2 regions of the Paenibacillus sp. JNUCC31 genome follow, and region 2 is predicted to be linked to the other one. Evidence: riboswitches for the same ligand, from Rfam matches in the RefSeq annotation. Region 2 holds a riboswitch; the other holds the start of a gene.

Region 1 (4,214 bases), 750 kb from region 2:
GGATTGTAAACATACGGAATTCGATGACCTTTATCCCTATATGATTGAACATCCTCAATTTTTCTGGTACAAACGCTACGTTGCCTGGTCAGAATTGCTGACGATTGTAGGCTTGTGCGAAGAGTTGTCCTTCTCTTGGAAAGAACAATTTACACCGCATCAAGTGGAGTACCTTGAAGAACGTGTGATGTCCGCCAAAGTGCTTGATTTTTGGTTTGAGAAGAACGACAGCAAAGAGCACGCGCAGCGGTAACTTTCAGTCGGGACATACTTTCGAATGACATGACAGTCCAATACAGTCACGTGAGACCTAAATGACTTTTCATTTAGGTCTCTTTTTGTAAATAATTTTTTGGAAAGTAGGCGCCGGGAATATGATCAGTGATGAAGAATTGGATGCACTGCGTTTATCGGGTGAAAAAGTAAGAGTGGTACGAGACGAGATTCAGTCGAATGATGTGACGGGCATTGTCGTAGCCTGGGACGGGGAGCAGGTGCTCATTCGCCGTCAGAATCGTCGTGTGGTCAAACTCGACCGGAATTATCGGTATCAATTATTCAGCGAACCACGCAAGAGCCTGCTCGAAGAATAGGACATGCCTTTTTAGGTTCATTTACCATGGATGATTTGGCATAATTGCACCTCTCGGGAGAGAAGATAGGTACAGTGAGAGCTTGTAACATATCAGCCGAGAGGATGTGCGGTAACCTTGACACTAATGAATGATAAGGTTCATGCCTATAAGGACCAGATTGGAGAATTAAGCGACGTGCTGCCTTCCGTGGTGAAGTCTTATCATGAGTTCACAGGAGAATGCTTTCAGGCAGGAGCGATGGATGCCAAGACCAAACAGCTGATTGCACTGGGCATCGGATTGTTCGCCAACAATGAGGTGTGTACGTTTTACCATGCGGAAGAGGCCCGTGCCAAAGGAGCGACCGACCAGGAGATTATGGAGACGGTTGCTGTAGCTGGAGCCGTAGGCGGCGGTCATGCGCTGTCACAGGGTGCGATGAGAGTCCAGAAGGCCTTGCATTAAAAAAGATGTATTGCAGCCTGATTATAACATCATGCCTATGCATTTGTAGAAAATCAATGTAGACAAAGAAAAGGCTTCGGTAATAACCGAAGCCCTTTCGTGTTCAACTTATATTTTGCCAAGCATCTTATTATACATAAACTGCCCTGTTACCCGGCGTGCTGTTACATAACGATCGTGGAAGTAAGGGGTGGATAATTGGGTGATGCTGACACCCTTGCTGCTTGAAGCGTGAGCGAACTGTCCGCCACCGATATATACACCCGTATGTGAAATGCCGTTGCCCATCGTATTAAAGAATACCAGGTCACCTGTACGCAGATTTGCTTTGGATACCGGAGTTCCGGCCTTAGCTTGTTGCTGGGAAGTGCGTGGTAATTCAATGCTATATTTGTTGAAAATATATCTCATAAATCCAGAGCAATCAAATCCAGCCATTGTCGTGCCGCCCCATTTGTAAGGTATGCCAGTCATGTTGTTAACGACGGTGTTAATACTGCTTGCCTCTGTGCTTGCTGCACCGGATGTAAATAGAACTGCTGCTCCAAAAATGGAGATAATAAGTTTTTTCAAAATCAATGTTCTCCCTTCGATGCCTACGGAGTTAGCTAAGGGTTCGGTAGAAGGTTCCCTATATTTCCTATGTATAAGAATAATTCACCCAAAATGGTTCCCCCGTTTTCAAACATGAAACTCGGCAAATGAATAATTAAGTTTTTGTAACCTTTTGAAACTATATTGCATAAATGCGAAAATGTCAAACGGGTTTTAATCCCTTCTTAGTACCTCAATGTTAACGGAATTCCAGCTTTCCATGTAGAAAAAACTCGGAAGTGCGTATCTAACCTATGACAAAAAAGTAACAACTGTTTCAAATGGATAGAAACTGGACAATGAATTGCTTTTTCGCAAGGGTTTGGATAACACTAACAGGAATCAAAGTAGTTGTTACATGTTGTTGTGAATATTGACATAATTCATTGTTTTGCATAGAATGGTTTTATCCAATCCACATATTGGATAAAAAGAAAAAGTTTGATTTTATAATCAAATATAAGGAGGGTAGGATCAGGGAAACAGTTTGCATAAAATGAATCGGGAGAGGTGTTCTAATCTGATGTTTAAATCAAAAGTAAGGTTTGCATCCTTTGTTATGGCTTGTACAATGGTTCTGTCTGTTATTGGAATAGTATATCAGCCAGTTGCGAAGGTATCTGCTGCAGACGCCTCGGGAACGACAGCGAGTATTGCTGATATCTTGAAAAATCAGCGTGCTGACGGAGGATGGAAGAAAGATTATAAGGAAACAAGCGGCGAGTGGGCAAAATCCACGATTGATAACAAAGCTACATACTCAGAAATCAGAAGATTAGCAAAGGAATTTAAGAAGACTAATGACCCGCGGTATTCGGCTGCTGCCATCAAAGGAATCAACTTTCTACTAAACATGCAATATTCCAATGGCGGATGGCCGCAAGTATACCAGAGCTCAGGTTATCACAAGCACATCACCTTCAACGATGATGCCATGATTAATGTCATGTACATGCTGGATGAAGTAGGTGCACGCAAAGGTGACTTCTCATTCATCGACAGCTCTCTTGCGGATCGCAGTAAAAAATCAGTTGCCAAAGGAGTAGACGCTATTCTGAATACACAGGTTGTCGCTAATGGCAAACTGACTGCATGGGGACAGCAACATGATTCCAGTTCCCTTAAACCTGCAGGAGCAAGAATTTACGAAGTGCCTTCTCTCAGTGCTGGAGAGAGCAGTACGATTGTGAAGTTTTTGAAAACAAGACCGTCAAACTCAAAAATTACAGCTTCAATCGAAGCGGCAGAAACCTGGTTCAACAAAGTGAAAATTACAGGGTACAAATATGTCAGAGAAAACGGGGATAGTAAACTCGTTGCTGATTCAGGTGCAGCGCCCATTTGGGCTCGTTTTTACGAAATTGGAACAGATAGACCGATCTTCGTAGGACGTGATGGGGTTGTGAAATACAAGCTTAGCGAAATCGATAAGGAAAGAAGAGGCGGATATGCTTGGTACGGTAACTGGCCTTCCAAGATATAGTTCTTTCACGCTTTTCATCAATTTCAATCAGAATCATAAAATAAACAATAACAATAATTTGACTCATACTTAATATCCAAACAAAACCAAGGGTAATACAGTGCTTGTTAACTGTGTTGGCCTTGGTTTTTTGTTTTACATGAAATGATGGATGAATACAGCTTTAAATATAGAATGAAAAAATTTTTTTTTTGTTGACACATATTATTCCACATGATATATTATTTCTTGTCGCCGCGATATAATATCTCGGAGATATGAGATACGCGGTCGTGGCGGAATTGGCAGACGCGCACGGTTCAGGTCCGTGTGGGCTTACCCCCGTGGAGGTTCGAGTCCTCTCGACCGCATCATATGTAAGGTGAAAAAGGTTCCTAGAATGGCATTTGTGCCATCAGGAACCTTTTTTTGTTGGTTTACGTTTTTAGTAGGTTTTCCTTTGTTTATTTATCCAGTAATGGAAAGATGTTCGTTCTGCGACGGTTTGCCCCTTTAATTCAGGTTATTTGTACGTAAAATACCGAATTGTACCTATTCTGTGCCTCAGGCATCCACTATTCTTTTCTCGTATGGAAGCGCTATCAACCATGATTTGAATGACCAAATTCAGAGGGGGTAGGGATAATTTGAAACGAATCGGAAAAAGGATGGCAATGTGTTTTATGGTATTCGTGATTGCGGCAGTGCAGTTCGGGATGATGGGGACGAGAGGTAATGTGGCACAAGCAGCAGATAAAAGTCTCGCCCAAAAGCCGTATATGGGCTGGAGCAGCTACAGCATGCAGGTGTATGACGGGGCGGGTAACTGGACATCGGCCGAGAGCATTAAGAAGCAATCAGATGCCATGCGTGAGAAGCTGCAGGCCCATGGCTATGAATACATTAATATTGATGCTGGCTGGAACGGGGACGAGGATGAATATGGCCGTCCTATTCCGAGTACTGTTCTTTATCCGAACGGATTTCAGGAGGTCATTGATTATGTCCATAATAACGGGCAGAAGATCGGGATCTATCTGATCCCGGGATTATCAATCACCGCCTATAACAAAAATCTTGAGGTTTATGGGACGGGTGGAGCATGTCGTATGCAGGAT
Region 2 (4,214 bases):
CGTCATTATGATCTGTGGCAGTGTAGATACCTTTAATCGCCATGCCTTCCAGACGGACGATGCTGGGGTGCAATTGACAGCGCATGAATGATTCAAGATCTTCGGCACTACGAATGGTCCCTTCAGTGATATGGGTATCCATGCCGAAGGAATGGGTGAACCCTCCTACCTGGATAGAGGAATCAAGCAGTTTGACGTAATCGAGCAGCTTATTCCCACGGTTCACAGTCTTTCGCCTCCTACGTTCGTTTAATGTTATGTTAAATAACATTAAACTCCTTTTTAGTTCGCTTTATGTGTGTAAATCCGAATTATATAATATATATATTCACATAAATATCCGCTTTTTGTCAATGGTTTCTTGGTTTTTAAATTTGGGAATCTTATAATGTTAATTTATATAACTATGAATGTTATATTTGGAAAAGTGAATGAGTTGTCTGTCTCTTATAAAAGTAGGGGGGATCAGCCGAATCGAATATTAAACGAGATCAAATTTAATCATATGCGGTTCATAGGAGAAAATGACGAGATAATACGATTTATGGAAGGAAAATCGCAGTTGAAAGGATAATATTAAAAATGCTTTACATTTAAACATGAACCGGGTATAATCAATTCTGTTGCCGATTATTTACGACATGCGGTCGTGGTGGAATGGCAGACACGCTATCTTGAGGGGGTAGTGGGCGTATGCCCGTGGAGGTTCGAGTCCTCTCGACCGCATCATAAGAACGATGAAGAAGAAGCTTCCCATACGGGGAGCTTCTTTTTTTGGCTTTTTACAGTATAAATGGTTCAGACAAAAAAGGTCATCCGTTTACCCCGTTTGCAGGTTCATTCTGTCTGCAGGGTCCGGATGGCCTTAACTTATTTAAGCAATTCTTTGATGTCTGCTTCAATTTTATCAGGTGTTGTTTTGGGGGCATACCGTTTCAGAACACGTCCATTCTGATCCACAAGAAATTTGGTAAAGTTCCATTTGATGGATTTGGAGCCAAGTACGCCCGGTGCTTCTTTGGTAAGATGCTGAAATAGAGGATGAGCGCTTGAACCGTTCACATCGATTTTCTCAAACATCGGGAAGCTGACACCATAGTTCATCTGACAGAACTCGGCAATATCATCCGAAGAGCCTTTTTCCTGTGCAAACTGGTTGCTTGGAAATCCGAGAACTTCAAATGGGGAATCTTTGAATTTGTCCTGAAGTTCTTGCAGCCCTTTAAATTGGGGCGTGAGACCGCATTGACTTGCTGTGTTCACGATAAGCAGTACTTTGTCACGATAGTTGGACATTTCAACTTCCTGACCGCGAAGGGTGTTTACTTTGTAGTCGTAGACTGATATGAGAATCGCCTCCATTTCATATTCTTCTTATCTCCTATTATATTGATGACAATTAAATATTGCAAAATTTAAATTTATTTTAGCACAATGTAAGCCTTTCGTGTATGAACAGTGAATGATTAGCTATGTGAATTTCGCTAAAGGGAGAATTAGAGAGCTTTGACGAGATGGGTAGAGAATGGATATGTTGTAAGCGTTATTATTGAAGTGAAATGGCAAAAATCCACCGATTCGGTGATCTGCACAGACTTTACACCGGTAGGGCATGGGTGTATGATTCATATCGTAATTCCAATTAAATTAAATTTTACATGAAAAACGAAACAAACGATAATATCGCTCTGATTATGTTCACAAAGGAACGATGTTTTAATCGCTGAGTTTCCATTCATTCATGGGTGGGAAACGGGGGAACCAACAGGATGAACTGTCCAGGACAGTAGGCATCCATGGGGTGAATTTTCCGGTGACAGCCGGAAATAGGGCGACTCTCGCGTCCGAATCCGTCAGCTAACCTCGTAAGCGTTAAAGGGAGAGGCAACAAGCCGTACGCTGGTTCATAGTGTCTTTTTGCTGTGGATTAATGAAGAAGCGTCCGGGAGGCCTTGGTCCCCCACGCTTCTTTTTTGTTGTCTTTTCACGCCAAGGGAGGAACGAATGATGGATAAAGAGATGATCTTAGTGACTGCTCCAAATGAAGCAGGACGTAAATTTATCAAATTGCTGATGTACAAAAAAATGCCGTTTGCCGTTCTGACCAACAGTGCAGGTGAAGAGCGCAGGCTCCGGAGAATCGGTGTGGAGCATGTCATTCGCATGAACACGGCTGCAGCTCAGAAATGGTTTTTGCCGCAAGGCAGTGTCGGCAATGTTTTTATTTTTGAAAATAGCCTAAACCTGACCTGTCGATATTTGCAAATCTGCCGCTCATGGACATCCAAGTCCTTGTGTGTCATTACAGAACAGAGCCATCCGAAAGGGATCTATCGGGGGATGGGAGCTGACCGGATTGTGTACTCTTTAAATGGGGAAGTGGGGTTCCTGCTTAATGGGTAGTGTTTAGTTGTTGTTCCTGTTCCATACCTGTGATTGATCCGGTGTCAGCTGCCTGTTATAATTGAAATCATAAATAAACGGAATCTTGAGGAGACTCATGCATGATGGTGGGTCTTCTTTTTTATGGTTTGGGAAATGGGGATAAGAATTTCCTGTGGCTAACGAGGAGGAATAGGCGTGCCGGAAGTACGTGGGATAAAATGGTTGTTCTTTGATGTGGGGGATACGCTCGTGGACGAATGGGAGCCGGTGGATGATATTATCGGTCAGTTCGTGCGTGAGGCTTGTGCGCTTGGTTATCAGGTGGAGATGCAGACGGTGCGGGAGCTATTTGCCGCCTCTTATCGAAATTATGAGCAATGGCCGATGAAATTGGCTATTCGAACCCTAATCAGTGATGAGGGGCACCGCGAACAGATCCAGGAGAAGCTGAAGTTCCGCAAAGAGCTTGAGCGCCCCTTCGCGTCAGCCAGTTCTGTTCTCCAGACGTTGTCGCAACACTATAAGATTGGCATTATTGCTAATCAAAGCCCGGGAACAGAGAGTCGGCTGGATAGCTATGGTTTGCGCAAGTATGTGGATGTGCTGGCCTGTTCGGCTGAAGAAGGAGTGTCCAAGCCTGATCCTGAACTGTATGCTGTGGCGCTGAAACAGGCAGGGTGCAAACCCAAAGAGGCGGTTATGATTGGAGATCGGATTGATAATGATATTATTCCGGCCAAGAAGCTGGGCATGCATACGATCCGAATTCTACAGGGTTATGGCAGATTTCAGCCAGAGCTTGCAGACGAAGATCGTCCCGACTGGACGATTGAATCACTGGAGGAACTACTTCCGTTGTTGGTAACTCAGAAATCAGACAATTAACCTATAGCGTTATATGAGATCTAATCGATATGGATATAGATATGGATTAGGATTAGGATCAAGTTGCACCAACACCATACAAAAGGCTGATCGACTCAAGAGATATGTTACTTGAGAGGATCAGCCTTTTTGAGTTATGAAAAATATTGCTAGTTGCCGCTTACCTAGAATAACAGAATGGTCTGGATGATCAGATACACATTCAGGATAACGATAACTCCGGCAATGATCCAGGAGATGATTTTGAGCCATAACTTATTGGCAAATGCCCCCATGCTTTTTTTGTCACTCGTAAACATCACCAGCGGGATGACGGCAAAGGGCAGCTGCAGCGACAGTACAACCTGACTCAGAATGAGCAGTTCCTCTGTTCCGTGCTCTCCGGCAATGGCTGTAACGATTACAGCCGGGATGATGGCGATTAGGCGTGTGACCAGACGACGAAGCCAGGCCGGAATACGAATGTTCAGGAATCCTTCCATTACAATCTGCCCGGACAGCGTTCCGGTGAGTGTTGAGTTCTGGCCTGAAGCCAGCAGCGCTACACCGAACAGGATGCTTGCAATGGTGGTACCCAGCAGAGGTGTCAACAGATGGTAGGCATCTGTAATTTCCGCAACCTGGGTCATGCCTGCACTATGGAACACGGCAGCTGATACAATCAGGATGGCTGCATTGATGAACAGGGCCAGCGTTAAAGCGATGGTTGAATCCATGGTGGAGTACCGAATCGCTTCTTTTTTACCCTGGGGTGTCTGTTCAATCTGACGGGTCTGCACGATGGAAGAATGCAGATACAGGTTATGGGGCATGACAGTTGCACCGATAATTCCGATAGCGATGTAGAGCATGGCTGGATTTTGCAAAATCTCGGCACTGGGTACAAAACCATGCATGACGCCGCCCATATCCGGTTTAGCGAGAAACAGGTCAATACCGAAGCA

Evidence for each region. A riboswitch is a leader RNA that binds a small molecule or an ion and turns the genes downstream of it on or off. The one in region 2 is predicted to bind cyclic di-AMP.
Region 1: linked by a shared signal. The riboswitch ahead of JNUCC31_RS26145 (C40 family peptidase) and the one ahead of JNUCC31_RS22330 (HAD family hydrolase) in region 2 are both predicted to bind cyclic di-AMP.

Annotation. Positions count from the first base shown of each region.
Region 1 is NZ_CP062165.1:5,906,429-5,910,642, forward strand. Features, by position in the region: gene JNUCC31_RS26130 (hypothetical protein) at 1-253, shown strand, start outside; gene JNUCC31_RS26135 (hypothetical protein) at 375-593, shown strand; gene JNUCC31_RS26140 (carboxymuconolactone decarboxylase family protein) at 711-1,040, shown strand; gene JNUCC31_RS26145 (C40 family peptidase) at 1,149-1,613, opposite strand; cyclic di-AMP (ydaO/yuaA leader) riboswitch at 1,619-1,750, opposite strand; gene pelA (pectate lyase) at 2,158-3,117, shown strand; tRNA gene JNUCC31_RS26155 (tRNA-Leu) at 3,384-3,467, shown strand; gene JNUCC31_RS26160 (X2-like carbohydrate binding domain-containing protein) at 3,744-4,214, shown strand, end outside.
Region 2 is NZ_CP062165.1:5,154,709-5,158,922, forward strand. Features, by position in the region: gene JNUCC31_RS22315 (urease accessory protein UreF) at 1-226, opposite strand, end outside; tRNA gene JNUCC31_RS22320 (tRNA-Leu) at 644-726, shown strand; gene JNUCC31_RS22325 (glutathione peroxidase) at 871-1,347, opposite strand; cyclic di-AMP (ydaO/yuaA leader) riboswitch at 1,712-1,887, shown strand; gene JNUCC31_RS22330 (HAD family hydrolase) at 2,005-2,403, shown strand; gene JNUCC31_RS22335 (HAD family hydrolase) at 2,581-3,270, shown strand; gene JNUCC31_RS22340 (Nramp family divalent metal transporter) at 3,435-4,214, opposite strand, start outside.